DNA from 4 places in the Rhizobium changzhiense genome. Region 2 is predicted to be linked to each of the others. Evidence: predicted binding sites of a transcription regulator. Region 2 holds the regulator's gene; each other region holds the start of a gene.

Region 1 (7,885 bases), on a different contig from region 2:
TCCGCAGATCATGGGTACCGGACCGATCCCGGCTTCGCGCAAGGCGCTCGAAAAGGCCGGCTGGTCGGTCAACGATCTCGATCTCGTCGAAGCCAACGAGGCCTTCGCGGCGCAAGCCTGCGCCGTCACCAAGGATCTCGGGTGGGATCCGTCGATCGTCAACGTCAATGGCGGAGCGATCGCGATCGGCCATCCGATCGGCGCCTCGGGTGCGCGCGTTCTCAACACGCTGCTGTTCGAAATGAAGCGCCGCGGCGCCAAGAAGGGTCTCGCCACGCTTTGCATCGGCGGCGGCATGGGTGTGGCCATGTGCTTTGAAGCGCTTTAAATAGCATACGATCCATATTCGATTGAAGATCCCGCCACGAGCGGGCGAAAACACAAGGGGAGCGGAACATGAGCAGAGTGGCTCTGGTCACTGGGGGTACGCGCGGCATCGGCGCAGCAATATCCATGGCGCTGAAAAACGCCGGATACAGGGTTGCAGCCACTTATGCCGGCAATGACGAGAAGGCCAAAGCCTTCCATGACGTCACCGGTGTTGCGGTGTTCAAATGGGATGTTTCGGACTACGCTGCCTGCGGCGAGGGGATCACCAGGGTCGAACGCGAGATCGGGCCGGTCGAAATCCTCGTCAACAATGCCGGCATCACCCGCGACGCGATGTTCCACAAGATGACGCCGCAGCAGTGGCATGAGGTGATCAATACCAATCTCACCGGCCTCTTCAACATGACGCATCAGGTCTGGACCGGCATGCGTGACCGCAGCTTCGGCCGTATCGTCAATATCTCGTCGATCAACGGGCAGAAGGGCCAGATGGGCCAGGTGAACTATTCGGCGGCCAAGGCGGGCGATCTCGGCTTCACCAAGGCGCTGGCTCAGGAGGGTGCTGCCAAGAACATCACCGTCAACGCTATTTGCCCCGGTTACATCGGAACCGAAATGGTGCTTGCCGTGCCGGAGAAGGTGCTGAACGAACGCATCATTCCGCAGATCCCGGTCGGCCGTCTCGGCGAACCGGAAGAGATCGCGCGCTGCGTCACCTTCCTCGTCTCCGACGACGCCGGCTTCATCACCGGTTCGACGCTCACGGCCAATGGCGGACAGTTCTTCGCCTAGGTATTTCTGTCTTCGAGTCGACGGTAGAGATTAGATTCAAAGCGATAGCGCGTCCGGCAGGACGCGCTATCGCTGTTTTTTGAACGTCTCGTGATGCCGGTTGTGGCCGGTGTAGTGGTGCGTTTTCGGGAAGATCAAGAGCGGCGGTCTGTGTTCGGACGTCGCTGTGGCCGAGCTCTGGCCGGCACTTTGCGTAGCGAAGGATCATCGGTGCCGAGGGCTGATATCGCGGTCGTCAGGAAAGCCGACGCGATGAGAACGGCGACGAGGGAACTCAGCAAAATCTGAATCATGGAAGCGTTTCCTTTCCGGTGCGCCGGGCGGCTGTGCCTGCCCGTTGCGCTCTGAAGGAAATATGTGCCTGCCCGTTGGGCGGTGGTAGGTTTGACTTTCGTAACCGATTGTCAACGTCTCGTTGACGGATGCGACCGGCAAAAGAAAACGGGCGCCGAAGCGCCCGTTGGGAGTCCGATATGCTTTGCCGATCAGTAGCGGCAACGGGCCTCGTAGCGGCGGCCGTAGCGGTCGCGATAGACGCAGTAGCCGCGGCGTTCGACCGACTGGCCGATCAGCGCGCCGGTCAAACCGCCGGCAACGGCGCCGACGGCGGCACCACCCCAGCTGTTGGTGACGGCACCGCCGATAACCGCGCCGGTGCCGGCACCGATCGCCGTACCTTGCTCGGTCGCTGTGCAGGATGCCAAGGCGCCGACGAGGGCACCAATAAGAACAATCTTCTTCATCATGTCGTAACTCCCCAGGTTAGTTGGGCTTTAGATGCGGCCCATTAGTACAAGGATAATGATAATCACGAGAACTAGCCCCAAACCACCAGAAGGTCCATAGCCCCAGCCACGGCTGTAACCCCAATTCGGCAAGGCTCCGATCAAGAGCAGAATGAGGATAATAAGAAGTATCGTGCCAAGCATGGTGTGTTTCCTTCATTTCATCCGCAATTTGGATGGACGAGAAACACGTATTGGCGATTTTTGTTCCCGGTTAAGCTCCGGAAATGTGTCGAAGCCTGATTCACGGTTTAATTTCCGTCATCTCGTAAAAACGCCGCTATGGTTAAAAAGACATTTAAATACAATATGTTGCGGTGAACAAAGTGGGAAAATCGCGATGTCGCCGATTCGTCAGCGATTCGTTCCGTTTTTGATCGGCGCGCCACAATTGGCCGCCCTGACTTAACGCTGTCTGAATCCGGCGCCTGAAAGATTAATGCTGATACGACGAGGCGGAGCGAGGCGATCTGCCGCCAATGCGCATCTAGGGCCTGGACCTGATAAGGCTACCAGATGTGGCCGTGAACGAAAGGCGAAAATGCCAGCGTCAGCGATTCGTCTCCGATTCGTTCCGGCTTTGGTCGAGAGGTTAATTTCGGGCGGATTTTCGCCTGTTCGAGATCGGGCGAAGATCGTCACTTACGACGGCGAAAATGGGAAGAGGAGAGAGTTTCGCGATTCAGCATCTAGTGGGAAAAAGTGATTCAAAATCAATACTTAGCCGTGAACAAAAGCTGAATCAGCCGGAGTCATCGATTCGTCGCTGATTCGTTCTCACGCTGTTCCGAATCGGAAATTCGGCCGTTCCGGGCGACTCGCAAAGGTCGCAATCCCCGAGGCATTTTGAAATCTGCCCTTGCGTTTGCGGCGGCAGCTGTCCATGTGTTGTCCAGCTCCCATCGAGGAGCCGAGATTTTCCTGGGGCCACCCCGCCTCATTTGCATGGACCCATGACACTGACTTCGCAGCCGATGATTCTGAGTGGGCGCGGTGTGACCGCGGTGCTCGGGCCGACCAATACCGGCAAGACCCATTATGCCATCGAGCGCATGGTCGCGCACGGGACGGGCGTGATCGGCCTGCCGCTCCGGCTGCTGGCGCGCGAGGTCTATACGCGGGTGGTCGAGAAGGTCGGCGCACAGAATGTGGCGCTGGTCACCGGCGAGGAAAAGATTTCGCCACCCAATGCGCGTTTTTCCGTCTGCACTGTCGAGGCGATGCCGCGCGAAACCAGAGCCGCCTTCGTCGCGATCGACGAGGTGCAGCTCGCCGGCGATCTCGAGCGCGGCCATATCTTCACCGACCGCATCCTGCATCTTCGCGGCCGCGAGGAAACGCTGCTGCTCGGCGCGGCGACGATGCGGCCGATCCTGCAGCAGCTCCTGCCCGGCATCACTATCGTCGAGCGGCCGCGGCTTTCGCATCTTTTCTATGCCGGGCAGAAGAAGATCACACGGCTGCCGCAGCGCTCGGCCATCGTCGCCTTTTCCGCCGACGAGGTCTATGCCATCGCCGAGCTCATCCGCAGGCAGCGCGGCGGCGCGGCGGTCGTGCTCGGCGCGCTCAGCCCGCGCACCCGCAATGCTCAGGTGGCGCTCTATCAGGCCGGCGACGTCGAATATCTGGTGGCGACCGATGCGATCGGCATGGGCCTCAACCTCGATGTCGATCACGTCGCCTTTGCCCAGGACCGGAAATTCGACGGTTACCAGTTTCGCAATCTCAATCCGGGCGAACTCGGCCAGGTCGCGGGGCGCGCCGGGCGGCATGTGCGGGACGGAACCTTCGGCGTCACCGGGCAAGTCTCGCCCTTCGACGAGGAGCTGGTGCAGCGCATCGAGGGCCACGAGTTCGACAACGTCAAGGTTTTGCAGTGGCGCACGACCGAGATGGACTTCTCTTCAATCGCATCGCTGCGCGCCAGCCTTGAGACGGGACCGCGCGTGCCGGGGCTGACGCGGGCGCTGCCTGCGGTCGACCAGCAGGCGCTGGAACAGCTTTCGCGTTATCCAGAGGTCATCGATCTCGCCGACAGGCCGGCGCGCGTCGAAAAACTTTGGGAGGCTTGCGCACTTCCCGACTATCGGCGTATCACCCCAGCACAACATGCCGATCTTATCTCGACCCTCTTTTCCGATCTCGTCCGCTATGGCACGGTGAATGAGCAGTTTCTTGCGGAGCAGGTTCATCGCTCCGATCGAACAGATGGCGAAATTGACACGCTTTCGGCGCGAATCGCGCAGATAAGGACCTGGACCTACGTTTCGAATCGGCCCGGTTGGCTTGCCGATCCGACACACTGGCAGGAAAAGACGCGGGAAATCGAAGATCGATTGTCCGACGCGTTACATGAAAGGTTGACGAAACGCTTTGTTGATCGCAGGACATCTGTGCTCATGAAGCGCCTGAGAGAGAATGCGATGCTGGAAGCTGAAATCAGTGTGAATGGCGATGTCTTCGTTGAAGGACATCATGTAGGGCAGTTGAGCGGATTCCGTTTCACGCCGGTGGCGGGAACGGACGGGCCGGATGCCAAGGCGGTTCAGGCTGCGTCGCAGAAGGCGCTCGGGCTCGAGTTCGAAGCCCGCGCGGCCCGGATGCATGCCGCCGGCAACAGCGATCTGGTGATCGGTTCGGATGGGCTGATCCGTTGGCTGGGCGACCCGGTGGCGCGGCTTTCGGGCAGCGATCACATCATGCGTCCGCGCGTGATTCTGCTGGCCGACGAGCAACTGACGGGCAATGCCCGCGATCATGTTGCCGCCCGCATCGAGCGCTTCGTCAATCATCATATCAGCACGGTGCTGAAGCCGCTCGACGATCTGTCGCGTGCCGAAGACCTGCAGGGTCTCGCCAAGGGGCTTGCCTTCCAGCTCGTCGAGAATGTCGGGGTACTGTTCCGCCGCGACGTGACCGAGGAGGTGAAGTCGCTGGACCAAGAGGCCCGTGCCTCCATGCGCCGCTACGGCGTGCGTTTCGGCGCCTATCATATCTTCGTTCCCGCACTTCTGAAGCCGGCGCCGGCCGAGCTCATCACGCTGCTCTGGGCGCTGAAGAACGACGGTCTCGACAAGCCGGGCTATGGCGATCTCATTCCCGTGCTTGCCGCCGGCCGCACCTCCGTCGTCACCGATCCGAGCTTCGAGCGGATGTTCTACAAACTCGCCGGCTTCCGTTTCCTCGGCAAGCGTGCCGTGCGTATCGACATCCTGGAACGGCTTGCCGATATTATCCGTCCGCTGCTGCAATGGAAGCCTGGTCAGAACAACCGTCCGGAGGGTGCTTATGATGGCCGCCGCTTCACGACGACGACGGCGATGCTGTCGATCCTCGGTGCGACGCTCGAGGACATGGAAGAAATCCTCAAGGGTCTCGGCTATCGCGCCGATGCCGTGAAGGCGGAAGAAGCATCGGTCCATCTTGCGGCGCAGGATGCGGCCTCAGTACCTGCCGCCAGCGCGCAAACGCCTGCGGAAGAGACAGCCGAAAAGGCCGATCACGACGATGCCGATGGCGCCGCGGAAGAGACTGCTGCCGAGCCATCCGTAACCGAGGCGGCTTCGGCGGTTGCCGACGCGCCCGTGGCGGAAGCGGTTGAAAGCCCCGCTCCGGCCGAAGCGATCGAGGCATCTGCTCCGGCGGAAGCCTCTGTTTCCGGGGAAACCTCCGCTCCTGTGGAAGCGGTATCGGCTTCCGGGGAAGCAGGATCTGCTCCTGGGGAAGCCGGCGAGCCGGCGGAACCGAAGCCGGTTCTTCTGTGGCGTCTTGGCGGTCGCAACGACAATCAGCGCCAGGGGCGCGGCGGGCATGGCGAACGCCGTGGCGGCCAGGGCCAAGAGCGCGGTCAAAATCAGGAGCGCGGCGACCGCAATCGCCGGCCGGGCGGCGGTGAAGGCGGCGAGGGCAATCGCGGCGGCGACGGCCGCGACAACAATCGCCAGAACCGCGGCAAGGAAGGCGGCGGTCGCGATGGTGGCCGGCCGCAGCAGGCAAGAGGCGACCGCAACAACCAACCGCGTGGCGACCAGCCGCGCGGCGACCGGCAGGACCGCGGCGATCGCAAGGATCGCGGCGAGCGTAACGATCGCAACGACCGCAACAACAATCGTGGCGGCTCGCAGCCGTTGCGCTTCGAGGCCAAGCCGCCGCGCAAGGAGAAGCCGATCGATCCGGATTCGCCCTTCGCCAAGCTCGCAGCTCTCAAGGAGCAGATGAAGAAGTAATCATGAGCGGGGAGACACAGCCGACAAGCGGTTCGCGCCAGCGCATCGACAAGTGGCTGTTCTTCGCGCGCATGGTGAAGTCGCGCTCGCTGGCGCAGAGCCATATCCAATCAGGCCATGTGCGCATCAACGGCGAGCGTTGCAACCATCCAAGCCAGATGGTCAAGCCGGGCGACCGTATCGACCTGACGCTGGAGCGGCGCGATGTCGTTCTCGTCATGCGCCTTGCCGGCGAACGGCGGGGGCCATACGAGGAGGCGCGCCTGCTCTACGACGACCAATCCCCGCCGCCCGATGAGACAAAACGTCTCACGCCCTACGAGCAGGCGATCCGGGCCACCGGCACCGGCCGTCCGACCAAAAAGGAAAGACGTGCAATCGACAGGCTGATGTCGGACGAGGATTAGAAAACTCTGTCTGCGGTGGCGGCTTTTGCAGATCGTTTATCCTTGAAATCCGGCGCCAAAGCCGATAGGTCACTGACAACCTGCCGGAAGCGTGCTTGCCTCCCAAGCCTGCTCACGCTTTTCTTCCGGCACGGGGATAGGCGCGACGTTCCAGGTTGCCCGGCCCCATCCGCATGGAAATCCTGGAGTTCTTCATGACCTATGTCGTGACCGACAATTGCATCAAGTGCAAATACACCGATTGCGTGGAAGTCTGCCCTGTCGACTGCTTCTATGAGGGCGAGAATTTCCTCGTCATCCATCCCGACGAATGCATCGATTGCGGCGTCTGCGAACCTGAATGTCCCGCCGAGGCGATCAAGCCCGATACCGAGCCGGGCCTCGACAAATGGCTGAAGATCAATACCGAATATGCCACGATCTGGCCGAATATCACGGTCAAGAAGGACCCGTTGCCCGAGGCCAAGGAAATGGATGGCGAGACCGGAAAATTCGAGAAGTATTTTTCGGAGAAGCCCGGTTCCGGCGATTGAGACAGCGCCCACATTCGGCCCCCGGATTCGGGCGACCGCGGCGCGAAACGTTTTAAAAGCTGCGTGAGGCATATGGGTGACATGTGTTGCTCGCATGACTCAAGCGAAGCAAATTATTGATTTCCTCATATTTTTATGATAGGTTTCGTCTACTGTTCCATTTGTGGCATAACGCATGCCCAAAACCATCACGAAAGCAAAACAAATCCGTACACGGTTTCCGTGACATATCAACGCTTTGAGCGCCGGGTCCCAAGATCGTGCGCAAGAAGTCTTTGCTTTTGCCCGATGGGACCAGAGTGAAGTCACCCGACGGATACTACCGTCTCACCCGGGCCTGACTGACCCGGCTCCGGCCGCCGCCGGAAGCGTAACAGGGAGTTTTTGAATAGAATGACGACTCAGCAGAAAAAGCCTTCTACAGCACGTCACGGCTTCAAGACCGGTGAATCGATCGTCTACCCCGCTCATGGCGTCGGTACCATCACCGCTATCGAAGAGCAAGAAGTTGCCGGCATGAAGCTCGAACTTTTCGTTATCGATTTCGAGAAGGACAAGATGCGTCTGAAGGTTCCGGTCGCGAAGGCGATGAGCATTGGTATGCGCAAGCTTTCGGAAACGGATTTCGTCGAGCGTGCTTTGAAGGTCGTGCAGGGCAAGGCGCGCGTCAAGCGCACCATGTGGTCCCGCCGCGCCCAGGAATATGATGCCAAGATCAATTCCGGTGACCTGATTTCCATCGCTGAGGTCGTGCGCGATCTGTATCGTGCCGAGAACCAGCCTGAACAGTCCTATTCCGAGCGCCAGCTTTA
Region 2 (7,885 bases):
GCCAGCGGGCTTCCACCGTGATCCTCGATTCCGCCGTGACGACGACGGTGACCGGCCGTGTCGAGCGGCGCGAAGGTGATGGTCGCGGGCGGTGGCGCTACATTCTTGCCGTTACCGGCACTGAGGCGCCACAGGTGAAGCGGCCGCCGGACCGCATCACCGCAATCGCCCGCGGCGCGGACGTGGCCTTCGAGATCGGCGATATCATCACTGGCAGAGCGCGGCTGACGCCGCCGGCAGGCCCAGCGCTTCCCGGGCTCAACGACTTCTCCTTCGGTGCCTATTTCGATGGCATCGGCGCCAACGGCTTCTTCTACGGTGCGCCGACGAAGGTCGATGTGCAGGCAGGTCCGCAGGCGGCCAGATCGACGACCGAAGCGCTGCTGGAATGGCTCTACCGGCTGCGCAGCGGTATCGGCGACCGCATAAGGTCGATCCTGCCCGGCGACACCGGCGCTTTTGCCGCTGCTCTGGTGACGGACGAGCGGCGCGCCATCTCGGATGCGACGACGGAAGCGCTGCGCCAGTCCGGTCTGGCGCATATCATCGCCATCTCCGGTCTCAACATGGCGCTGTCGGCCGGAATCTTCTTCGTCGGCTTGCGGATGCTGCTCAGCTTCTTTCCCGGTGTCGCCGAGGCCTATCCGACGAAGAAGATCGCCGCCGCCGGCGCGCTCATCACCGTCACCGCCTATTTCCTGATCTCCGGCTTTGCGGTCTCTGCCGAACGCGCTTTCATCATGATGGCCATTATGTTGATCGCCGTCTTCTTCGACCGGCCGTCGATCAGCCTACGCAATGTCGCTCTCTCCGCGCTTGTCATCATTGTCATTTCGCCGTCCGAGGTCTTGGGTCCGAGCTTCCAGATGTCTTTTGCCGCCACATTGGCGCTGGTCTCTGGCTATCAGCTTTGGAAGGATCGGCGGGTCCGCGAAAACGCTTTCCTGAAGCTGCCGATCATCAGGCCCTTCGTTACCGTTGCGGGCTTCTTCGGCGGCGTCTTCCTGACCTCGTTGATCGGCGGTTTTTCCACCGCGCTGTTTTCGATCGAGCATTTTCATCGCCTGACCGCCTACGGCCTGCCGGCAAATCTCGCGACAATACCGATCATCTCCTTCATCATCATGCCGGCCGGCTTGCTGGCAATGCTGCTCATGCCTTTCGGCTTGGATGTTTGGGCCTGGAAGATCGTCGGATTCGGCCTCGATCTGGTGATCGCGGTCGCCAAGACGGTGTCCGGCTGGGATGGCAATATCGACGTCGGCCGTTTGCCCGCCTGGTATTTCACCGTCGCCGTGGCAGGCTTTCTGCTGCTGACGCTGCTCCGCACCCGGTTGCGCCATATCGGCACATCGATTATCGGGGTCGCAACGCTCATCCTGCTGCTTCTGCCGGTTCCCCGGCCGCCGGATCTGGTGATTTCGGAGGATGGTAGTCTCGTCGCAATCGTCGAGGCGGCGGCAATGGCTTCCAACCGTGAAAGACCGCCGGATTTCATCTTCGACCAGTGGCAGAGAGCGCTGGTCCTGCCGAAGCATGATCCGCCGAAGATGCTGGACGGTCCTGCTATCCCGCCGGAGGGAGAAGATCGCCGCGTCAGGCTTTCCCGCGATCAGCAGAACGAAGCAAGGACCGCGATGCGGGCCGCCGCATCGGGCGGTGACGCAAACCGCTTTTCCTGCGTCAAGAAGGCCTGGTGCACATCAAGGCTTGGCAATGGTCAGGTGGTAACCGTCATCGACAATGCCGCCTATCTCGGTCCGGCATGCGACGCGGCCGATATCGTCGTGACGTCGGTCCGCCTTCGCTTCAACAGCTGCCGCTCAGGTGCGACGCTCTTCACCGGTGAGACGCTGCGCAGGAGCGGTTCCATCGAGTTGCGCTTCACGGACGCCGGCCCGGAGGTCGCAACCGCATTCGATGCATTGTCGCGGCCATGGATGCGCCATCGCGCCTATGACTGGCGCAGCAATAGTTTTACCGAAACCGGACTGGCCAATGTCAGTGATAGCGGCGAATGAGGCCGACGAGTTTGCCCTGTACCTTGACACGGTCCGGCCCGAAGATCCGGGTCTCGTACGCCGGGTTGGCGGCCTCCAGCGCGATCGAGGCGCCCTTGCGGCGGAAGCGCTTCAGCGTCGCTTCCTCGTCATCGACGAGGGCAACGACGATATCACCGGGACTTGCAGTGCTGCCGTTGCGGATGATCACGGTGTCGCCGTCGAAGATGCCGGCGTCGATCATCGAATCGCCCTTGACCTCCAGCGCGTAATGTTCACCGGAGCCGAGCATGTCGGCCGGAACGACGATGTCGTGGGTGTTGTTCTGGATCGCCGAGATCGGAACACCGGCAGCGATTCGGCCCATGACCGGCACGGAGACCGAATTGCCGTTGTCGGCGACGGGCTTTGCAGGAGCAGGGGCGGCGACCGGCTGTGGCTTGCCGAGGCTGCCCTCGATCACGCTCGGCGAAAAGCCGCGCCGGGGCTGGATGCTGGGGCTGTAGGCCTCCGGAAGCTTGATGACCTCAAGCGCGCGGGCGCGGTTCGGTAGGCGGCGAATGAAGCCGCGCTCCTCGAGCGCTGTAATCAAGCGATGAATCCCGGACTTCGAGGCGAGGTCCAGGGCATCCTTCATCTCATCGAAAGATGGCGGAACGCCGGATTCCTTCATGCGCTCATGAATGAAGAGGAGAAGCTCCTGTTGTTTGCGCGTGAGCATCGACGTTGTGACCTCGTGATTGAAACAAATCCAGAACAGACACTATATGTTCCATATGTGTTCCGCAAGTAGCTAAATTTCCGTAAAACTTGGCGCCAACTCGTTGAGATTTTTATTTTCATTCGCCGGATTGGGACACAAGTCTTGTATTGAAGGTCGCGCTGCACATCTCTTGACCTTTCCAGGAGGGACATGATGAACGAGCATTCCGCCAAACCGTACCCGCTGGATCATATCGTGCTGCCGGTCGTCAATATCGATCTGGCGCGCGAGAGGCTCGGCAAGCTCGGCTTCACCGTTGCCGCCGATGCGCGCCACCCCTTCGGAACGGAAAACGCCTGCGTCTTCTTTGCCGACAAGACCTATCTGGAGCCGCTCGGGATTGCGAGCGTCGAAGAGAGCGAGGCATCGGCGCGGCAAGGCAACGTCTTCACCGCCCGCAACCAGGCCTTCCGCTTCCGCTGCGGCGAGGAGGGGCTTTCGGGGCTGGCTTTCGGCAGCAAGGATGCCGGCATCGATCATCAGAATTTCGTCGGCAACGGATCGAGCGCCGGCGAGATGCTGCAGTTCACCCGGCCGATGACGATGCCGGACGGTTCCGAGACGATTGCCGGCTTCAAGCTGGCTTTTGCCGCCGACCTGCGCGCGCCTGATCTCCTGCTTTTCACCGTCGAGCGCGTCAATCCGCTGCCGACCGACCGCGCCGCGCTTGAAACACATGCCAATGGTGTGACCGGCATAGTCGAGATCGCGCTTTGCACGCCGGAGCCGGCCGCCTTCGCTGCCTTCGTCAGCCTTGCCGTGGCGCAATCGGCAGTCGAGAAAACCGGTTTCGGCGTCAATATCGCGGCATCGAATGCCAAAATCAGCCTGATGACGCCAGAAGGGCTGGAGGCCTATTTCGACATTGGTGGCTCATCCGCCGATCGCGGCCTACGCGGCCGGGCAATCCTCTTCACTGTCGCCGATCTTGCCGTGACAGAAGCGCATTTGGCTGCTAACGGGGTGACTTACACGCGCAAGAACAATCGCATTCTGGTGAAGCCCGCGCCCGGGCAGGGCACGCTCTTCGCCTTCGAGGAAACACGATGAGCACTGATACGAATTCCGAAGTCAGGATCGGCGAAGGCCAAGGCCAGGTCACCTTTTCCAATACCGGCCGCCTGTCGCTGATTGCCGGTCCCTGCCAGATGGAGAGCCGCGACCACGCCTTCATGGTTGCCGGCACACTGAAAGAGCTTTGCGGAAAGCTCGGCATCGGCCTCGTCTACAAGAGCTCCTTCGACAAGGCGAACCGGACCTCGCTGTCGGCCGAACGTGGTATCGGGATCGAAAAGGGCATGGAGGTCTTTGCCGACCTCAAGAAGGAATTCGGGTTTCCTGTCTTGACCGACGTCCATACCGCCGAGCAATGCGCGGAGGTGGCAAAGATCGTCGACGTCCTGCAGATTCCGGCCTTCCTTTGCCGCCAGACCGACCTCCTCATCGCTGCCGCCAAGACCTGCCGCGTCGTCAATGTCAAGAAGGGTCAGTTCCTCGCTCCCTGGGATATGAAGAACGTCTTGAAGAAGCTCAATGCCAGCGGCAATCCGAACGTGCTGCTGTGCGAGCGCGGCGCCTCCTTCGGTTACAATACGCTGGTCTCCGACATGCGCTCGCTGCCGATCATGGCGGCGATGGGCGCGCCCGTTATCTTCGATGCGACCCATTCCGTGGCGCAGCCGGGCGGGCAGGGCGAATCCTCCGGCGGTCAACGTGAATTCGTGGAAACGCTGGCGCGCGCAGCGGTGGCTACCGGTATTGCCGGCGTCTTCCTCGAAACCCATCAGGACCCCGATAATGCCCCTTCCGACGGACCGAACATGGTCTACCTCAAGGACATGCCGCGACTTCTCGAAAAGCTGCTTGCCTTCGATGCGGTCGCCAAGGCTTGACGTTCAACAGCCTGACATGATCGTGCTGTAGGCCACATCCCAACGCTGGTCCGAAGGCTATTGCAGCATTGTAATTTGCACACCTTCGACTAAGACAGGTTTCGAACCATTTATCACCCACCGAGCAGGAAGAACCCATGACTGCAATCACCGATATCATCGCCCGTGAGATTCTCGATAGCCGTGGCAACCCCACCGTCGAAGTCGATGTCTATCTCGAAGATGGCAGCATGGGCCGCGCGGCCGTTCCCTCGGGTGCCTCGACGGGCGCACATGAGGCGGTCGAACTGCGTGACGGCGGCAAGCGCTATCTGGGCAAGGGCGTCGAAAAGGCGGTCGAAGCCGCTAACACTGAGATCTTCGACGCGATCGGCGGCATCGACGCCGAAAATCAGATCCAGATCGACAATATCATGATCGAGCTGGACGGCACGCCGAACAAGTCGCGCCTCGGCGCCAACGCCATCCTCGGCGTTTCGCTCGCCGTCGCCAAGGCTGCCGCCCAGGCATCCGGCTTGCCGCTCTACCGTTATGTCGGCGGCGCATCCGCCAGCCTGCTGCCGGTGCCGATGATGAACATCATCAATGGTGGTGCCCATGCCGATAACCCGATCGATTTCCAGGAATTCATGATCCTGCCGGTCGGCGCCGATTCGATCGCCGAAGCCGTGCGCATGGGTTCGGAAGTCTTCCATACGCTCCGCAAGGAACTTGCCGCACAGGGTCACAACACCAATGTCGGCGATGAAGGCGGTTTCGCACCGGGCCTGAAGAGCGCGCCGGAAGCTCTCGACTTCATCATGAAGTCGGTCGAGAAAGCCGGCTACAAGCCGGGCGAGGATATCTACCTCGGCCTCGACTGCGCCTCGACGGAATTCTTCAAGGACGGCAAATATGTTCTCGAAGGTGAAGGCCGCACGCTCGAATCAGGCGCCATGGCCGAATATCTCGCCGAGCTCGCTGCCAAGTACCCGATCATCTCGATCGAAGACGGCATGGCTGAAGACGATTGGGACGGCTGGAAGACGCTGACCGACCTGGCCGGCAAGAAGACCCAGCTCGTCGGCGACGATCTCTTCGTCACCAACTCCGCCCGTCTTCGCGACGGCATCCGCATGGGCGTTGCCAACTCGATCCTCGTCAAGGTCAACCAGATCGGCTCGCTGACGGAAACCCTCGATGCCGTCAACACGGCGCATAAGGCAGCCTATACCGCCGTCATGTCCCACCGCTCCGGCGAAACGGAAGATTCGACCATTGCCGATCTCGCGGTCGCCACCAACTGCGGCCAAATCAAGACCGGCTCGCTGTCGCGTTCCGACCGCCTTGCCAAGTACAACCAGCTGATCCGCATCGAAGAAGGCCTCGGCCCCCAGGCTCAGTATGCCGGCCGCTCGATCATTCGCGGCTGATCGGATCTGATGTTCAATGGTTTGACCCGCGCCCTTCGGCGCGGGTTTTTTGTTGCTCGGTTTTTAGAGTCAACGAACGGTTAATCTCTGCGCGTTAGATTGAATGAATTGGTAATGCGTTCAAGAGCATGCGTGTATGTGGACAAAGCATCATAAGAAGAGAAGGATCGGTCGCTTCGTCATTCCGGCCATGACGGTCGCCTTCCTGTCCTATTTCGGTTATCATTGCATCCATGGCGATTACGGCCTGCGCGCGACGGAGACGTTTGAGCGTCAGCGTGTCGCCCGTGAAAAAGAGCTTGCGGTCTTGAAGGCGAAGCGCGAACATCTGGAAAATCAGGTCGCGCTGTTGAGTGACGGCTCGCTCGACAAGGATATGTTGGACGAAAAAGCGCGTTATCAGCTCAACATGTCGCGTGCCGACGAGATCGTCGTATTCAATCACTATTCCAATTAACTGGAAACAGGTTAATTGGAATTTTCATAGTTTTTCCAATAATTTAGCGCCGAATACGAGCCATGCAATTATGGCATTGCTGTGGTCATATTTCTTCCCTATGGTACGCGCCACCAAGAAACGACAAACCCATAGGGAGGGTTGAATGGCGCCGCGAAAGACCGCGACCGTTTCCAGCCGCAAAACTGCAGCAAAACCGGCAGCCAAGGCATCGAATGGAGGCCCGGTAGCCGACTTCGATCGTGATGAGGAGCTCAAGGCCTATCGCGAGATGCTGCTGATCCGCCGCTTCGAGGAGAAGGCCGGCCAGCTTTACGGCATGGGCTTCATCGGCGGCTTTTGTCACCTCTACATCGGTCAGGAAGCTGTCGTCGTCGGCATGCAGATGGCGCAGAAGGAAGGCGACCAGGTCATCACCGCCTATCGCGATCACGGCCACATGCTGGCAACCGGCATGGAAGCGCGCGGCGTCATGGCGGAACTGACCGGGCGCCGCAGCGGCTATTCCCACGGCAAGGGCGGCTCGATGCACATGTTCTCGAAAGAGAAGCATTTCTACGGCGGTCACGGCATCGTCGGCGCCCAGGTCTCGCTCGGAACGGGTCTTGCCTTCGCAAACCGCTACCGCGGCAACGACAATGTCTCCATCGCCTATTTCGGCGACGGCGCTGCCAACCAGGGCCAGGTCTACGAGAGCTTCAACATGGCTGCTCTCTGGAAGCTGCCGATCGTCTATATCGTCGAGAACAACCGTTACGCCATGGGTACCTCGACCGCCCGCGCCACCGCGCAGTCGAACTACTCGCTTCGCGGATCCGGCTTCGGCATCCCGGGCATTCAGGTCGACGGCATGGACGTTCGCGCCGTCAAGGCGGCGGCCGATGAGGCGCTCGAGCATTGCCGCTCTGGCAAAGGCCCGATCATCCTCGAAATGCTGACCTATCGCTATCGCGGTCACTCGATGTCCGACCCGGCGAAGTATCGTTCCAAGGAGGAAGTGCAGAAGATGCGCTCCGAGCAGGATCCGATCGAACAGGTGAAGGCACGCCTCATCGAAAAGGGCTGGGCTTCCGAAGACGATCTGAAGGCGATCGACAAGGATGTCCGCGACATCGTCGCCGACAGCGCCGACTTCGCCCAGGCCGATCCGGAGCCGGATGCATCCGAGCTCTATACCGACATTCTGCTCTAATCGGGGAGGGAACCCATGCCTATCGATATCCTCATGCCCGCCCTCTCTCCGACCATGGAAGAAGGCACACTGTCCAAATGGCTGAAACAGGAAGGTGACAAGGTCACCTCGGGCGATGTGATCGCCGAAATCGAAACCGACAAGGCGACGATGGAAGTCGAAGCCGTCG
Region 3 (7,885 bases), on a different contig from region 2:
TCACCTTCGCCCTTGCCCTGCTCGTCATTGGCACGGTTCTCGTCTACGGTTTCTATAAGCACGGCTTCCACTTCCTGAATGTCTTCGTGCCTTCGGGCGTGCCGGGCCTTCTGCTGCCGCTGGTCATCGCGATCGAAATCATCTCCTTCCTGTCGCGTCCGATTTCACTCTCGGTTCGTCTCTTCGCCAACATGCTCGCCGGCCACATCACGCTCAAAGTGTTCGCAGGCTTCGTCGCCTCGCTCGGAACCATGGGTGCTCTCGGTATCGGCGGCGCCGTTCTTCCCCTCATCATGACCGTCGCCCTGACCGGTCTCGAGTTCCTCGTCGCCTTCCTTCAGGCTTACGTCTTTGCGGTGCTGACTTGCATGTACCTCAACGATGCTATCCATCCGGGCGGGCACTAAGGATAACGACATCGACGTCAAAGGGCGTCAGTCATTCGCCGCAACAACCATTTCAAAGGAGTTCAACATGGAAGCGGAAGCAGCAAAGTACATCGGTGCAGGCCTGGCTTGCTTTGGTATGGCCGGTACGGCTCTCGGCCTCGGCAATATTTTCGGCAGCTACCTCTCCGGCGCACTGCGCAATCCGTCTGCCGCTGACAGCCAGTTCGGCCGTCTGGTATTCGGCTTCGCCGTTACGGAAGCTCTGGGCATCTTCTCGCTGCTCGTCGCTCTCCTCCTCCTCTTCGCCGTCTGATATCGGCGAATAGATGGATCACGGCCTGCGACCGCAAGCCGTGATCCTTTGCATTTGCAGTCCACCTGGAGGTGAGCATGTTTTTTGTGACCCCGGCTTACGCTGAGGAAGCACCGGCGGCAGCGACGGGTACGGATGCGCACGCCGCTCCGGCCGCAGGCGAGGTCCATACCGAGACTGGTGTTGCCGAAGGCGAACACGCCCGCGGCCCTTTCCCGCCTTTCGATTCGACGACCTTCGCGTCCCAGCTGCTCTGGCTGGTGATCACGTTCGGCGTCTTCTATTTGCTCATGCAAAAGGTCATCGCGCCGCGCATCGGGGCCATCCTCGATCAGCGTCACACGCGCATCTCCCAGGATCTGGAAGAAGCAGGCCGCCTGAAGGGCGAAGCCGACGCCGCCGTCCAGACCTATGAAGGTGAACTGGCCGCTGCCCGCGCCAAATCCAACGCGATCGGCTCTGCCGCACGCGACGCCGCCAAGGCCAAGGCCGAAGAGGAACGTCGCGCTGTTGAGGCGAGCCTTTCGGAAAAGATCAAGGCTGCCGAGCTGCGTATCGGCGAGATCAAGGCCAAGGCCTTCGCCGACGTCGGCACCATTGCCGAGGAAACGGCGGCTGCGGTGGTCGATCAGCTGATCGGCGGCACCGTTGCCAAGGCCGATGTCGCCGCCGCCGTCGCGGCTGCCAAGAAGGAGGCTTGATCGATGGAATTTGCCTTTGACGCGACTTTCTTCGCCTTTGTCGGCCTCGTCCTCTTCCTGGCGCTGGTCGTTTACCTGAAGGTTCCGGGCATGTTGGCACGGTCGCTCGACGATCGCGCCGACCAGATCCGCAACGAATTGGCCGAAGCCAAGCGCCTGCGTGAGGAGGCCCAGCACCTGCTCGCCGAATACCAGCGCAAGCGCAAGGAAGCGGAAGCCGAAGCGGCCCACATCGTTGCCGCCGCCGAGCGCGAAGCCGAAATGCTGACCACTGAGGCGAAGAAGAAGACGGAAGAATTCGTCGCCAACCGCACGGCGCTGTCCGAGCAGAAGATCAAGCAGGCCGAGGTCGAGGCGATGAAGGCGGTACGTTCCGCCGCCGTCGATCTCGCAATCGCGGCCGCCGAAACCGTGCTTGCCAAGCGGGCCGACGCCAAGGTCCAGTCCGAGCTCTTCGGCACTGCCGTCGGCCAGGTCAAGACACGGCTGAACTGAGCAATTTCGAAAAGATTGAGAGCGAAGGCCGGGCATGTCCCGGCCTTTGGTTTTTGGCAAAGCTCTTTTTTCGCAGCCTCTACCTCAAACGCCGGAACGGCTGAGAACGAGGCGTGACGCCGCCACTTGTCTCTTCTCCCCAGCGGGGAGAAGGTGCCGGCAGGCGGATGAGGGGGCCAACGGGTACAGCATTCATTCCCTTCGCTTTCGCTCAGCACAACAACAAATGTTCTGCCGTGAGGCCCCCTCATCCGACTCTTCGGGCCACCTACTCCCCGCTGGGGAGAAGAGGGAGCAAGACGCGCCGACTTCCTAACCCGGCCGTTGCGTTTGGCATGCCCGGCTTCTCCTGGAAAGCGCACTACTCGGAAAGCAGCTCGTCCGTCTCGGGACCATCCTCGGTCTTGCGCAACGGCCTGAAGCTCATCCGGTGCAGAGAACAGGGGCCGTGCCGCTCGATGCCGGCGCGATGCTGCGCCGTGCCGTAGCCCACATGCGCCGCAAAGCCGTAATCCGGAAACACTCTATGCGCCCGCGCCATCATCCGGTCGCGTGTCACCTTGGCGACGATCGATGCGGCGGCGATGGAGACCGAGCGGGCATCACCCTTGACCACGGCCTGTCCGGGGCAATCGAGGCCGGGCGGCACGTCGAGCCCGTCGGTCAGTACGTAGCTGGCCGGAATGGCGAGGCTGCAGATGGCGCGGCGCATGGCGTCGAGGCTTGCCTTGCGGATATCCGTCTCGTCGATGCGCGTCGAGCTCGAGGAGGCGATGGAAACGGTCGCAGTCGCCAGAATCTGCACGAACAGTTCCTCGCGCCGTTGCGCCGAAAGCTGCTTGGAATCGTTCAGACCCTCGGGGATGCGCTTTGGATCGAGGATGACGGCGGCAGCGACGACCGGTCCCGCCAGCGGCCCACGGCCAGCCTCATCGGCGCCGGCGACCGGCCAATGGCCGGCCTTGCGGGCTTTGAGCTCGAGTTTGAAATCCGGCACGAGCGGTGCCGTGTCGAAAAGCAGGGGAGAATCGGGTGGCGTGCGAGGTTTCATGCGGCTGAACCTCGCACGCCAACCCGATTTCCCGCAAGTCCCCGGATCAGGGCGGCGGCCGGGGACCGGTCCGGCGGATGGTGGCGGTCAGGGCCATCCGCGGGAATTGCGCTCGGAGCTCGAAAACAGGGCGGTTTTATCGAGAAGCCGATGCGCAAGCTTGAAGCAATTCCAGGAAAAGTGCGGCGCGGTTTTCCGTTCGGAATTGCGTAAAAAACAAAAGGCTAGAGCAGCGACAGCTGCACGCCGCTGCCGTCCGGCGGCACGAACAGGTCGTCGCGCAACGGCACGCTGCGGCGCGTCAGGCCGAAACGTCGGGCGGCCATCTCAAAGCGCCTTGCGATCTGCCAGGCATAGGGACCGGCGCCCTTCATGCGCTTGCCGAATTCGGCATCATAATCCTTGCCGCCGCGCATCGAGCGCACCAGCGACATCACGTGCCGGTAACGATCGGGATAATGCTGCAGCAGCCAGTCGCGAAACAGCGGGCTGACCTCGAGCGGCAGCCTGAGGATGACATAGCTCGCCTCGGCGGCGCCGGCAGCCTTGGCCGATTCGAGGATGCGCTCCAGCTCGTGGTCGTTCAGCGCCGGGATGAGCGGTGCGGCCATGACAGCCGTCTGGATGCCTGCTTCGGCAAGGGTGTGGATCGTCTCCAGCCGCCGCGGCGGTGTGGCGGCACGCGGCTCCATCGTCCGGGCAAGCTTGCGATCCAGCGTGGTCACCGAGATGCCGACGCGCACCAGGTTCTTAGCTGCCATCTCCTGCAAAATGTCGAGATCACGCAGGATCATCGCCGACTTGGTGACGATCGATACCGGATGGTTCGCCTTGTTCAACACCTCGAGAATGCCGCGCATGATGCGCCATTCCTTCTCGATCGGCTGATAGGGATCGGTATTGGTGCCGATCGCGATCACCCGCACCTTGTAGCCGGGCTTGGCGAGTTCCCGCTCCAGCAGTTTTGCCGCATCGGGCTTGGCAAAGAGCTTCGTCTCGAAATCGAGCCCTGCAGAAAGGCCCATATAGGCGTGTGTCGGCCGGGCGAAACAATAGATGCAGCCATGCTCGCAGCCGCGATAGGGATTGATCGAGCGGTCGAAGGAAAGGTCCGGCGATTCGTTGCGGGTGATGGCCGTGCGCGGCTTCTCGACCTGTACTTCGGTCTTGAAGGGCGGCAGCTCTTCCCACGTCTGCCAGCCATCGTCGACGGTCTCGCGCTGCTGTGCTTCGAACCGACCTGTCGGGTTCAGTCCCGCCCCACGTCCACGCCGCCGGTCGACCTCGACTCTCAGACCGGAGGACACGATCATCGCATCGGCAATATCTGCCGTATTGGCAGGCGCGAATGCGGCCTGCCCTGCCAGGGACTGCTCTCTCATCGGATTCTCCCGCGGCGGAAAGCCATCGCCTCCGCCCGTTTTGCTGATTAAATTCCTATCCGCAAAACGAGAACAATGCAAGAACAAAATGAGGAAAACGGCGCTGGCAAAAATTTGTGCGGCGCATTATAAATGGTCAATGTTGACGGTTGTTCTCGAATGTCAGGATCAGGAATCTGAGCTGGCACAGACATTATCGGTATTGGTGGCAGGCGCGGTGGAGGGGCTGGTGAGCGACGTGGTCGTACTCGATCACGGCTCGCGCGACGGCACCTCGCGGGTCGCCGACGCCGCGGGCTGCCGCTTCCATTCGCAATGGGATATCAAGGACATCGTCCGCTCCGCCCGCGGTGAATGGCTGCTCTTCGTCGAGCCGGGCGCCAGACCCCAGGCCGGCTGGATCGATGAAATCGCCGAATACGTCGCACTGAACAAACTGCCGGCGCGCTTCACCGCTTCGCGCGGCTATCGGCGCCCGTTCTTCCAGCGTGTCGGCCGGGCCGTGCCGCCGCTGGAGCTTGGTTTGCTGATGCCGAAGAAGCTGGCGCTCGCCACCGCCAAAAGCGGGATGGCTCTTACGGAATTCGTCAAAGGCCAGAAGCCGCGCAAGCTCGCGAGCGAACTCATTCCGTCCTGGGTCGCCCGCGCCGCACGCTAAGCAATTCCGCTCTTCGTCATCCTGCCTTCGCGCCAATGGCAGCCCCTCACCCTAACCCTCTCCCCGTAAAAAACGGGGAGAGGGGACGTGCCAAACGCAGCGTCGAGGTTGAGGTTGAGGAAGGCGGCGCGGCATGTCCCTTCGCCCCGTTTACGGGGAGAAGGTGGCGGCAGCCGGATGAGGGGCGGGTCGCCGAACCTCGGAGGAGTATCATGCTCCTCCCGTCATCGCGCAAAAGATGGCGCCCAATAGGATTTCGCGCTATAATTAGTGCATGGCGCCGTCGAAGCGCCGCGCTTCGCAACGGAATGGCCATGAAATGCCGGTGAACGGCAGAACAGGTCAGCGAAAAATCTCCTCTTCTGCCGGGTACCCGGCGAAAGGAGGTGCGTCATGACACGCGGTAGGATCTACGGCGTACGCAGTATGATCTACGGCCTCATGGCCGTCATATTGCCGACATTGGTGATCGCGCATCCGCATTCGGCAGCATCGCAGATGATGCGCAGTTGCGCAGGCCGACCCGAAATCGTCAATTTCCTGGACAAGAACTTCGCCGAAAAGCTCACGGCAGTCGGACTGATCAACCAGAACGCCATTCTCGAGGTCTATGCCGCCGAAAGCGGCACCTGGACCCTCATCGTCACGGATGTTCACGGCATAAGCTGCGTCCTGCTGTCGGGTGACAGCTGGGACACGATGCCCGTCCTGCCGGGCCTTGCGACATAAGAATGCCGCTGTTGCAGGCAGTCTATTTTGTCGCGCCGCGTTTCAGGTGCTCGTCCAGACGCGGCATGATCTCGACGAAATTGCACGGCGCGCTGCGATAGTCGAGCTGTCCTTTCAGAATGCCGTCCCAGGCATCCCGGCAGGCGCCGGGCGAACCCGGCAGCACGAAGATGAACGTGGCGTTGGCAACACCTGCCGTGGCGCGCGATTGGATCGTCGCCGTGCCGATCTTCTCGTAGGAGATGCGGTGGAAGATGGCGGAAAAGCCGTCCATCCGCTTTTCGAACAAAGGCTCCAGCGCCTCTGGCGTCACATCGCGGCCGGTAAAGCCGGTGCCGCCTGTGGTGATGACGACGTCTATGTCTTGGTTCTCAGTCCAGGCCTTCACCCGCGCGGCGATCTTTTCGCGATCATCGGGCACGATCCCCCGGTCGACCAGCCTGTGCCCCGCCTCCGTGATCCGCGCCGCCAGCGTGTCGCCTGACTTGTCCGTTTCCGGCGTGCGTGTATCCGAGATCGTGAGAACCGCAATGCCGACCGCGATGAAGGGCCGCTTTTCGTCCAGACCTGCCATCATGCGCCTCCCGAAACCGTTTCCGTCGCCTGGAAATACCAGTCCGGCCGCTCGCCGTGAAGAGTTGTCACCGCCTCTTGCGCAGCGGCCATAGTAGTAAAGATGCCAAAACAGGTGGCGCCGGAGCCGGACATGCGGGTGAGCAGGGCGCCGCGGGCCTGCAGCATTGCCGAGATCGCCGAAATCTCGGGCACGAGTTCGCGCGCCGGCGGCTCCAGGTCGTTGCGGGCGATGCCGATCGCCGCGAGCCAGTCGGCAGTCCCAGCGAGATTTGAAGCCAGGTTCAGAGGCGGATTGTTCTTCGCGGGCAGCCGCCGGAAAACTTCCGGCGTCGAGACGCCTTTCAGCGGATTGGCGAGCACAATGGCAAAGGCCGGCAGTTCCGGCACAGCTTCGATTTGTTCGCCGATGCCGCGGGCAATCAGCGGCCGGCTCTCCAGGCACATCGGCACATCGGCGCCGAGCTTCAGCGAGAGCGTAGCAAGCGCTTCCACCGGCAGGCTCATGCCCCAGAGCCGCATCAGGCCGCGCAGGGTCGCCGCTGCATCGGCCGAGCCGCCGCCGATGCCGGAGGCGATCGGCAGGTTCTTTTGCAGGTGGATATGGACAGGGAAGGCGAGGGCGCCGACCGCTTCGCGCAGCAGATCGCGCGCCCGCAGCACTAGGTTGGTGCCGCCATCGTCGGCAAGCGTTTCGCCGAAGCGGCCAGACAGGGTGAACGTGTCGGCCTGCGAAGGCAGGAAGCCCAGCCGGTCGCCGCAATCGGCGAAGGTCACCAGCATGTCGAGCAGATGATAGCCATCTGCCCGCTGGCCCGTCACATGCAGGGCGAGGTTGATCTTCGCGCGCGCCTCTTCGGTGACGCCGAAAGCCTCGGCCAGGCCCTCTTCAGGCATATTATCAGCCCGTCAGGATTTCTTGTCGACCGGCGGCGGGGTGACCGGTGCCGGGTCCGGCTGCTTCTTGTCGGCCGCCTTGGCATCGTCGCTGACGGGAGGCAGGCCGTTGGCGACCTTGTCCTTGATCTTCGGGATCTCGGCAGCTTCGGGCTCGGAGGCGAGCGCCCGGTTCCACTGATAGACGGCCTCGAGCTTGCGCCCGACGCGCCAGTAGGCATCGCCGAGATGGTCGTTGATCGTCGCGTCGCCGGCCTTGATCTGGGCGGCCCGCTCCAGCTCGTCGACGGCATCGTCGAAGCGGTTGAGGCGGAAATAGGCCCAGCCGAGCGAATCGATGATGTATCCGTCGTCAGGGCGAAGCTCGACGGCCTTCTTGATCATGCCGAGACCTTCGTCGAGGTTCCGGTTCATGTCGATCCAGGAATAACCGAGATAGTTCAGCACCTGCGGCTGGTCGGGATTGAGCTCTAAGGCCTTGCGGAAGTTCGGTTCCGCCTGGTCCCACTTTTTCAGCCGCTCATAGGCGATGCCGCGCTGGAAGAAGACGCTCCAGTTGGCGCGGCCGGGAATGGGGCCGATCACATCGACGGCCTTGTCGTAATTCGTGGCCATCGCCTGGTAGTCCTTGGCGTCGGAGAGCACGCTGCCATAGGCGAGGTAACTGCGGATGTCCTTCGGGTCGGAGGCGATCAGC
Region 4 (7,885 bases), on a different contig from region 2:
GTCTTGTAGATCCATTGGATGACCTCTTCGCGCCTCTCATGTTCGAAATCGACGTCGATGTCTGGCGGCTCATCGCGCTCCTGGGAGACGAAGCGTTCAAATAGAAGGTCGTTGGTTGAAGGGTCGATGCTGGTGATGCCGAGGATGTAGCAGACGGCCGAGTTCGCCGCCGACCCCCGCCCCTGACAGAGGATGCCTTGAGACCGGGCGAAGCGGACGATCGAAAAGACGGTCAGGAAGTATGGGGCGTATTTCATCGTCCGGATGAGATCGAGTTCGTGACGGACGATCTTGAGAACCTCCGGCGGCAGGCCTTCCGGATAGCGGTTTGGCACGCATTCCCAGACATAATGCTCGAGGGATTCCTGCGGCGTCTTGTCTGCGAGGATCGCCTCCTCGGGATACTGATAGCTTAGCTCGTCCAAGGAGAACTTGCATCGCTCGACGATCTCCATCGTCCGGGCCAGCGCCGCGGGGTAGCGTGGAAACAACCTCTCCATTTCATCGGGTAGCTTTAGGTAGCGGTCAGCATACCTTTGTCTCTCGAAGCCGACGTCGTCGATGGTGGTGTTGTTGCGGATGCAGGTGACGACGTCCTGAAGCTGCCGCCGGCCCGGCTCGTGGAAAAGAATGTCATTGGTGACAACCGTCTTCACCCGATGCTTGACGGCCATGTTCGCCAACGCGTGTAGCCTTAGCTGGTCATTCGGACGACGCCGGAGACAGAGCGAGACGTATGCCCCGTCTCCGAAGATCTCCGCCATCTTGCGAAGTTGGACGGCGCAGGCGTCGTCTGGGAGGTCGGGCACGAGGATACCGAGGAGGCCTTCAGAATAGAGGGCGACGTCGTCGAGATTCAGGATGCAGTTCGCCTTGCCGCCTCTGCCCTTACCGAGCGTCAGCAAGTGGGTCAGGCGCGAATAAGCCGCGCGATCCGTCGGATAGACGAGGATCGAGATGCCGTCCTGCAGATCGAGCCGGCAGCCCACGACAAGGCGGACGCCCGTCGCGCGGGATGCTTCCAGCGCTCTGACGATGCCTGCCAGAGAGTTTCGGTCGACCACGCCGAGAGCTTCGATGCCGAGTTCCTTGGCGGTTGCGAAGAGCTCGTCGGTCGACGACGCACCGCGAAGGAAGCTGAAATGCGTCGTGACCTGGAGCTCGGCGTATCTCATCCGAATATTCCGTGCATGAACCACTTGTGGGAGCCCGTTTCGGGATCGATGCCGTCGCCGGAGCGAAAGATCCAGTATCGTTCGCCGCTCTCGTTTTCGATGACGAAGTAGTCCCGCACAGCCTCGAATTCGCTGTCACGCTTCCACCATTCGCCGAACACGCGCTCCGGGCCGTCCGCGCGTTTCACGCGATGGCGCTTGCCGCGCCAGGTGATGCTGGCAGGCGGATGATCCGGCAGCAGAGCTATCGCCTCGATCGGATCCGGACGCGCAAACAGCCGCACCGGCCGTCGCCAATGGTGAACCCAACCTTCCGTCACCTCCTCGCCGACCGCGGCGATCCGCTGGACGCTACGCTCCGGAACGTCGGACGCGACCGGCGCGACCCGGTAGACTCGCTGGCCTCGATTGCCGAAGACGTCGATCAGCGGCGTGATGTCGGCGTCCTCGTCATCGACAAGCGAGGACGCCGTCTGCTTCTCCTCGAGCGGTTCCGACATCACCGCGACGAGGGTCAGCTTTTCGATGCCGAAACCCGGTTCGATCTTTTCCGTCCGGTCGCGGAACAGTTTCGTCAGCCACGCGACGTCTCGCACGGGCTTGGCGGTTCCCGCTCTGATCGCTTGTCTGGTTCCATCGACCTTCTCGACGATGAGGTCGGTGCGACGGACGCCAAGACCCTTCCGCTGAAGTTCGGCGACGAGTTGAACAACCAGCCGTCCGACATACTTGTTGATCGTCTCCGCCGCGCCGATCGGTTCGGCGAACGCCCGGCTGACCTCGATGAGTTCCGGGCTACGGATGGGATCTATTGGTTCGCAGATGCGACCGAACATCTGGTCGAGACGGCGGCCCACTTCCGGTCCGAAGCGAAGCGCCAAGGGAGCGCGCGCCGTCGCCGAAAGTTCCCCTATCACCCGAAAGCCTAGCGTGCGCAGATCGCCCACGATCTTCTCGGGCAGCCGCAGCAGCGAGATCGGAAGGCGTTCGACGGCCCGGATAGTCCCGCCACTCGGGACGACGACGGTTTCCCGGTTGATGGCGCGGGCGCATGCATGAGCCGCGCCCCACGTGTCCGCAATGGCGACCCGTGCAGTCAGGCCCTTGGCACGAAAGCGGTTGGCGACGCTCGTCAACATGCGCTCCTCGCCGCCCTGCAGATGGTCGGCGCCCTCCGTGTCCATGACGATGCCGTCCGGCGGGTCGACGGCGACGATCGGTGAATACTGGCTGAGCGCCCACATGGTGATGCGCTCGAGCGCCGCTGCATCGGCGGCGGCATCGGCATCGATCATCCGAAGGCCCTGGAAGAGCGCCTGCGCCTTGGCGGCCGGCATGCCCAAATGGACACCGGCGTTCCTGGCGGCGGCATCGGCGGCCGACACCCAGCGCTTGGAGCCGCTCTTCGAAATGACGGCGATCGCCTGGTCAACGGGAATGGCGGGATCGGCCCGCCTGATCCTGTCCGTCGGCAGGTCGGGAAAAAATATCGATACGACCCTCGGCATCGCAGGCTCCTACTTCGAACTCGGCGCACTCACCCGCTTTCACCCTCATCAGTTCCAGAAACCACCTCGCCCGTCCGACGCCCGGAACCGGCAGTTCCTCGCTCGGAATGACGCTCACCCTCCAGCGCGTGGTCGACGCTGTCGGCTGCCCGAAATCACTGGCCTCGGTCTGCCGTCTCCAGCGCCGCACCACGAGCGCCATTGTGCCGCTCTTCTCGGCAGCAAGTTGCAGCCGCCGCGACGCCGCCATCGGCAGCCGGACGATCTCGCCGATCACTGCGCCGAGGCCGCCGTATGAGAGGCCCTCCTCCATGTTGGCAAGAACGTCCTCCTCCTTATCGGACTCGACAAAGACGACCCGGTTCGGATGCAGACCCGCCTGAGCCAGGGCCGGGAAGAACAGGTCGGGACGTGTCAGGCACCAGACGACCTTCCCTTGAGTGCGGGCGGCTATCCCGGCCACGAACAGGGCGGCGGCCGCCCCATCGACGGTGCCCGCCCCGCCGCCGGCACACTCGTGCAGCGCCCCATAGGCCAACCCACCGCCCGGAAGCCGATCGTCGATTTGTGCGAGGCCGAAAGGCAAAACGCCTCGCTTGCGCTGACTGGCGCTTTGGAGGTGCGCGATCTGCTCGCGCAGGCCGTCGAGGACGGCGTTTGAAGCGGCGGCTGAGTTCATGATCTCCCTTTGACGGCAACCCGTTTTCAGCTTGAGAAACAGCAGTATGTTCTGTATTTGTTCTTAAGGCGTAAATGAGTCAATGCGCATGTAGCCCGCTGAAGTTGAGCACGGATGCAAAGCAGAAAAATCGTCAGCGGATTCAGTCGGATGGCAAGGAAGGAATATTTTCGGATGCGCCGAACGCGGCTTGTGGACGATGCGATGCCGAGACTGAAAAATCACCAGGTCCCGGTGGTCGAACTCATCTGCCTCCTCTGCGATCGCCATTGTGCCCATGAGCGCAAACTGTTGGTGAAAGCGTTTGGCGCAAGCGTCAGCTTCGCGGAAATCCGCCGACGCATGGCTATGGGCTGCGAGCGGATGCAGACGCCCAATGGGGACAAGTGTGGGGCACACTTCCCATGTTTGAGTGATGGTCTCGCTGATGGAAGCTAGATGATGACAGGCGAAGACAACCACGAGCGGCCGCGCAAGATCGTGCATGTCGACATGGACGCTTTCTACGCATCGGTCGAGCAGCGCGACAATCCGGAACTGCGTGGCGTGCCGGTTGCCGTCGGTAGTCCTGCCGCCCGAGGCGTCGTGGCGGCCGCCAGCTACGAGGCCAGAGCCTTCGGCGTCCATTCCGCCATGCCGTCGGTGACTGCGCAGCGGAAATGCCCGGATCTTGTCTTCGGTCAAACCCCGCTTCGACGCCTACAAAGCCGTCTCGATGCAGATCCGCGCCATCTTCGCCGAATACACGCCGATGATCGAGCCGCTGTCGCTCGACGAGGCCTATCTCGACGTCACCGAAAACCTGAAGGGCATGGAGATTGCGACCGAGATCGCCGAGGAGATCCGCGCGAGGATCAAGGCGGCGACGGGGCTTAACGCGTCGGCGGGAATCTCGTACAATAAGTTCCTGGCCAAGATGGCCAGCGACCTCAACAAGCCGAACGGCCAAGCCGTCATCACCCCGAAGAACGGCCCCTCCTTCGTCGAACAGCTTCCCGTCAAGAAATTCCACGGTGTCGGGCCGGCGACCGCTGAAAAGATGCACCGGTTGGGGATCGAGACCGGCGCGAACCTCAAGCAGCAATCGCTCGAATTCCTGGTTCAGCATTTCGGGAAGTCGGGTCCGTACTTCTACGGGATCGCCCGCGGCATCGACAATCGCCAGGTCAAGCCGGACCGGGAGCGCAAATCTATCGGCGCGGAAGACACGTTTTCGCAGGACATCCATTCCTTTGAGCCCGCCCGCGAAGGGCTTCAGCCGCTAATCGAGAAAGTTTGGGCCCACTGCGAGGCCAATGAAATTGGCGCCAAGACGGTAACACTCAAGGTCAAATATGCCGACTTCAGCCAGATCACGCGCAGCAAGACCGTTCCCGCACCTCTGTCGGCGATTACCGATCTTGAAGACGTGGTCGACCTGCTTCTCGCGACAATCTTCCCGCCGCAAAAGGGGATCCGCCTGCTCGGCGTCACGCTGTCTTCGCTGGAACAGCGCGCAGCTCTCACGGAACCGCAGCTGCGGCTGGCGCTTAGACGGCGAGCATTGTCTCAACAGAAGGGGTCGAATGGCGCCTGACCCTGAATGTCCCCGCCGGCAGCGGCCGAAGGATTTCCTCCTCGGGCACAAGTGCGTCGAGCCAGACCATCCGTTGATCGCGGGTGAGAACCACCATCTGCCGGTCATGGAACGGCGCGATATCGGTATTCGCCTCGGTCGTCAGGACGGCATAGGCCTCCGGCCAATCGGGGGTCGCAGGCCGCCATATTCCCGCGAAATAGAACCAGTCGCCATTGGCGAGCGAAAAGCTGAAGCTCCGATGGCGAAACTGGGACGCCGGCACCAGGCATCGGTGCGTCGGAAACGTCCTTCCTTCCGATCGGATGACGTTCACTGCACGCGGCCCGCCGTCGCGCGGACGCAGACCCCAAAGCAGCTCCACCATCTCCACATCGCCTTCATGGCGTCTTATGATGACGCGGCGCTCGTCGAGCGGGGCATCGGACTGGAAAACCTTCGCGCTCATAATAATAGAACATAGCAGGAACACGTCCACGAGACAACCAGAACCGGAACGGAGGACACATGTGCAATGATTATCGGCTGATGGTGGATGTCGCCTCGATCGTCGAGGACTTCGCCGACCTCAAGATCAAGATCCGTTTCGGTGAAGGTACGCCGAACCTCGAAGCGCGTGAGGACATCAAGATCACCGATGTCGCTCCCATTGTCAGGACTATCGATGGCGTGAGCGATGAAGCGGAGTTGGTGCAGCGGCGCTGGAGCTGGCCGGGGCCGAACAAGCGACCGGTCTACAATTTCCGGTCGGAAGGCCGGGAATTCAATTCCAACCGCTGCCTGATCGTTGCCGACGGCTTTTATGAATTCACCGAACCTAAGGACCAGAAAAAGAAGCGCAAGGACAAATGGCTGTTCACGAAGAAGGACGAGCCGATCTTCTGCATCGCCGGCATCTGGCGCGACACGCCCGAGGTGGGCCAGGCCTTCACGATGCTGACGATGGAGCCAGGGCCGGACGTTGCGCCATACCACGACCGGCAGATCGTTATTCTCGAACGGGGCGCCTGGGCTGATTGGCTCGATCCGACCGTCTCGGTCAAGTCGCTGCTCAGGCCCCTGCCGCCTGGCACGCTTTCGATCGAACACGTCGGCTGAGCTTTAAACCGGCTGGCGAAGCAACACATTTCTTTTTGCTCCCTGTCCGGGCCGATCTTCCTTCGCAATCCCTCCTCTTTCGAGCGGGCGGTTGGTGTCGCAATGCACCGTGACGGAACCATCTCCTGTCGGAGCGGTTTGATAGGCATCTTCAAGCTCTCGTCCTACGGAGTATGCATGGCAATATTTTCCGCCAGCAATCGAGACGCGGCCGCCTATCCGATACAGTCGCTCTTTGTCCCGTTTCCCTTCGTCTGCTTCACGCTCGCACTAGCGACCGACATTGCCTTCTGGCAGAGCGGCAACGTGATGTGGCAGAATTTTTCTGCATGGTTGCTGCTCGCCGGGCTCATGTTGGGCTCGCTTGCCATTCTGGCCGGATTGATGGATCTGATGCGTCCCCGCACCCGCCCGTTGCGGCCGCCGCTCCTGTCCGCGCTTCTCTATCTGATCATACTGGGCCTCTCCTTTGCCAACAACCTTATCCATGCCGGAGATGGATGGACGGCCGTAGTCCCATATGGACTGATGCTTTCGGCCCTCACCTTTGTCTTGTGCCTGGTGGCCGCAGCAGTTTCCGCTCGAAAATATGCCAGACTGGCCTGGAGGATATGATGAAAAAGTCCCAGATTCTCGGCGCCTCGGTTCTGCCGATATCTCTCGGCGTCGGCCTTGCGGCTTACGCCCAAAGCGGAGGTTTTGATATTTCTCAGCAGATCGGACCGAACCCCGTCCTTCCGGAACCAACCGCCTCACTGCTGCCTGATCTGAAGGTGGCGGAGGTCGTTGGCTGGAAGGATGGGGAGACGCCGGCCGCCCCGGACGGTTTGACGGTCACTGCTTACGCCAATGACCTCGCCAATCCGAGGACAGTCCACACCTTGCCGAACGGCGACGTCCTGGTGATTCAGTCGCGCGGCCCATCAGGCGAACCGACCTCACGGCCGAAGGATTTGATCCGGGGCTGGATCATGTCGATCGCTCATGGTGGCGGCGGTGAGCAGAAGGAAAGCAACGTCATCACACTGCTGCGTGACGCGAACCGCGACGGTAAGGTGGATGAGAGGCACGATCTTCTGAAGAAACTCGATTCGCCGTTCGGTGTCGCCTGGGTCGATAACACGCTCTATGTCGCCTCGACGTCCGCCATTCTCGCCTACCCCTATGAACTTGGTCAGAATGAAATCACCGCCCAACCGAAAACCCTGACGCCCTTGCCCGGTGGTCCGATCAATCATCACTGGACCAAGGATCTGGCGCTCAGCCCTGATGGGCAGATGCTCTACGTCTCGGTCGGCTCGAATTCCAACATCGTCGAGAACGGGCTTGAAGCGGAAAAGGGCCGCGCAGCAATCTGGCAGGTCGACCGGCACACCGGCGCGGCGCGCGTCTTCGCTTCAGGTCTGCGCAATCCGAACGGCCTCACCTTCAACCCTGAGACAGGGACGCTCTGGACGGTCGTCAACGAGCGCGACGAACTCGGACCGGACCTCGTTCCCGATTACATGACCTCGGTCAAGGAAGGTGGTTTCTATGGCTGGCCATGGAGCTATTATGGCAAGCATGTCGATGCGCGCGTGCATCCGCCGCGTCCCGACATGGTCGAAAGGGCGATCCCACCGGATTATGCGCTGTCGAGCCATGTCGCCGCGCTCGGACTGACCTTTTCTATGAATTCAGCGTTGCCGGCCGCCTACGCCAACGGCGCCTTCATCGGCGAGCACGGCAGTTGGAATCGGGACAGCTTCAACGGCTACAAAGTCGTGTACGTGCCATTCGAAAACGGCAAGCCATCCGGCAAGGCGCAGGACGTCGTCACGGGCTTTATACAGGGCGACCAGGCGAAGGG

The links. Region 2 encodes LexA, which represses DNA repair genes until DNA is damaged. Its sites were predicted from a motif close to TGTTCNNNNTGTGTTCNG; they were not measured.
Region 1: G9X68_RS23805 (helicase-related protein) is a predicted target of LexA. The motif match lies at 2,680-2,697, and genes of this name have one in related genera.
Region 3: G9X68_RS04700 (PA0069 family radical SAM protein) is a predicted target of LexA. The motif match lies at 4,400-4,417, and genes of this name have one in related genera.
Region 4: G9X68_RS18505 (ImuA family protein) is a predicted target of LexA. The motif match lies at 3,410-3,427, and genes of this name have one in related genera.

The regions. Positions count from the first base shown of each region.
Region 1 covers NZ_JABFCQ010000005.1:194,013-201,897, forward strand. Annotated here, with positions in the region: gene G9X68_RS23785 (acetyl-CoA C-acetyltransferase) at 1-328, shown strand, start outside; gene phbB (beta-ketoacyl-ACP reductase) at 397-1,122, shown strand; gene G9X68_RS23795 (YMGG-like glycine zipper-containing protein) at 1,608-1,868, opposite strand; gene G9X68_RS23800 (DUF3309 family protein) at 1,896-2,051, opposite strand; gene G9X68_RS23805 (helicase-related protein) at 2,861-6,133, shown strand; gene G9X68_RS23810 (RNA-binding S4 domain-containing protein) at 6,136-6,540, shown strand; gene fdxA (ferredoxin FdxA) at 6,735-7,073, shown strand; gene G9X68_RS23820 (CarD family transcriptional regulator) at 7,467-7,885, shown strand, end outside.
Region 2 covers NZ_JABFCQ010000002.1:236,932-244,816, forward strand. Annotated here, with positions in the region: gene G9X68_RS10585 (ComEC/Rec2 family competence protein) at 1-2,021, shown strand, start outside; gene lexA (transcriptional repressor LexA) at 2,002-2,721, opposite strand; gene G9X68_RS10595 (VOC family protein) at 2,917-3,813, shown strand; gene kdsA (3-deoxy-8-phosphooctulonate synthase) at 3,810-4,655, shown strand; gene eno (phosphopyruvate hydratase) at 4,793-6,067, shown strand; gene G9X68_RS10610 (FtsB family cell division protein) at 6,204-6,524, shown strand; gene pdhA (pyruvate dehydrogenase (acetyl-transferring) E1 component subunit alpha) at 6,670-7,716, shown strand; gene G9X68_RS10620 (pyruvate dehydrogenase complex E1 component subunit beta) at 7,732-7,885, shown strand, end outside.
Region 3 covers NZ_JABFCQ010000001.1:928,171-936,055, reverse strand. Annotated here, with positions in the region: gene G9X68_RS04725 (F0F1 ATP synthase subunit A) at 1-407, shown strand, start outside; gene G9X68_RS04720 (F0F1 ATP synthase subunit C) at 475-702, shown strand; gene G9X68_RS04715 (F0F1 ATP synthase subunit B) at 780-1,403, shown strand; gene G9X68_RS04710 (F0F1 ATP synthase subunit B) at 1,407-1,898, shown strand; gene G9X68_RS04705 (ribonuclease HII) at 2,260-2,949, opposite strand; gene G9X68_RS04700 (PA0069 family radical SAM protein) at 3,174-4,331, opposite strand; gene G9X68_RS04695 (glycosyltransferase family 2 protein) at 4,471-4,989, shown strand; gene G9X68_RS04690 (hypothetical protein) at 5,383-5,718, shown strand; gene moaB (molybdenum cofactor biosynthesis protein B) at 5,741-6,292, opposite strand; gene G9X68_RS04680 (4-(cytidine 5'-diphospho)-2-C-methyl-D-erythritol kinase) at 6,292-7,188, opposite strand; gene G9X68_RS04675 (tetratricopeptide repeat protein) at 7,201-7,885, opposite strand, start outside.
Region 4 covers NZ_JABFCQ010000003.1:729,520-737,404, reverse strand. Annotated here, with positions in the region: gene G9X68_RS18515 (error-prone DNA polymerase) at 1-1,175, opposite strand, end outside; gene G9X68_RS18510 (Y-family DNA polymerase) at 1,172-2,683, opposite strand; gene G9X68_RS18505 (ImuA family protein) at 2,604-3,362, opposite strand; gene G9X68_RS31995 (hypothetical protein) at 3,537-3,800, shown strand; partial or broken gene dinB (DNA polymerase IV) at 3,804-4,938, shown strand; gene G9X68_RS18495 (SOS response-associated peptidase family protein) at 4,892-5,389, opposite strand; gene G9X68_RS18490 (SOS response-associated peptidase) at 5,446-6,036, shown strand; gene G9X68_RS18485 (DUF2231 domain-containing protein) at 6,214-6,651, shown strand; gene G9X68_RS18480 (PQQ-dependent sugar dehydrogenase) at 6,651-7,885, shown strand, end outside.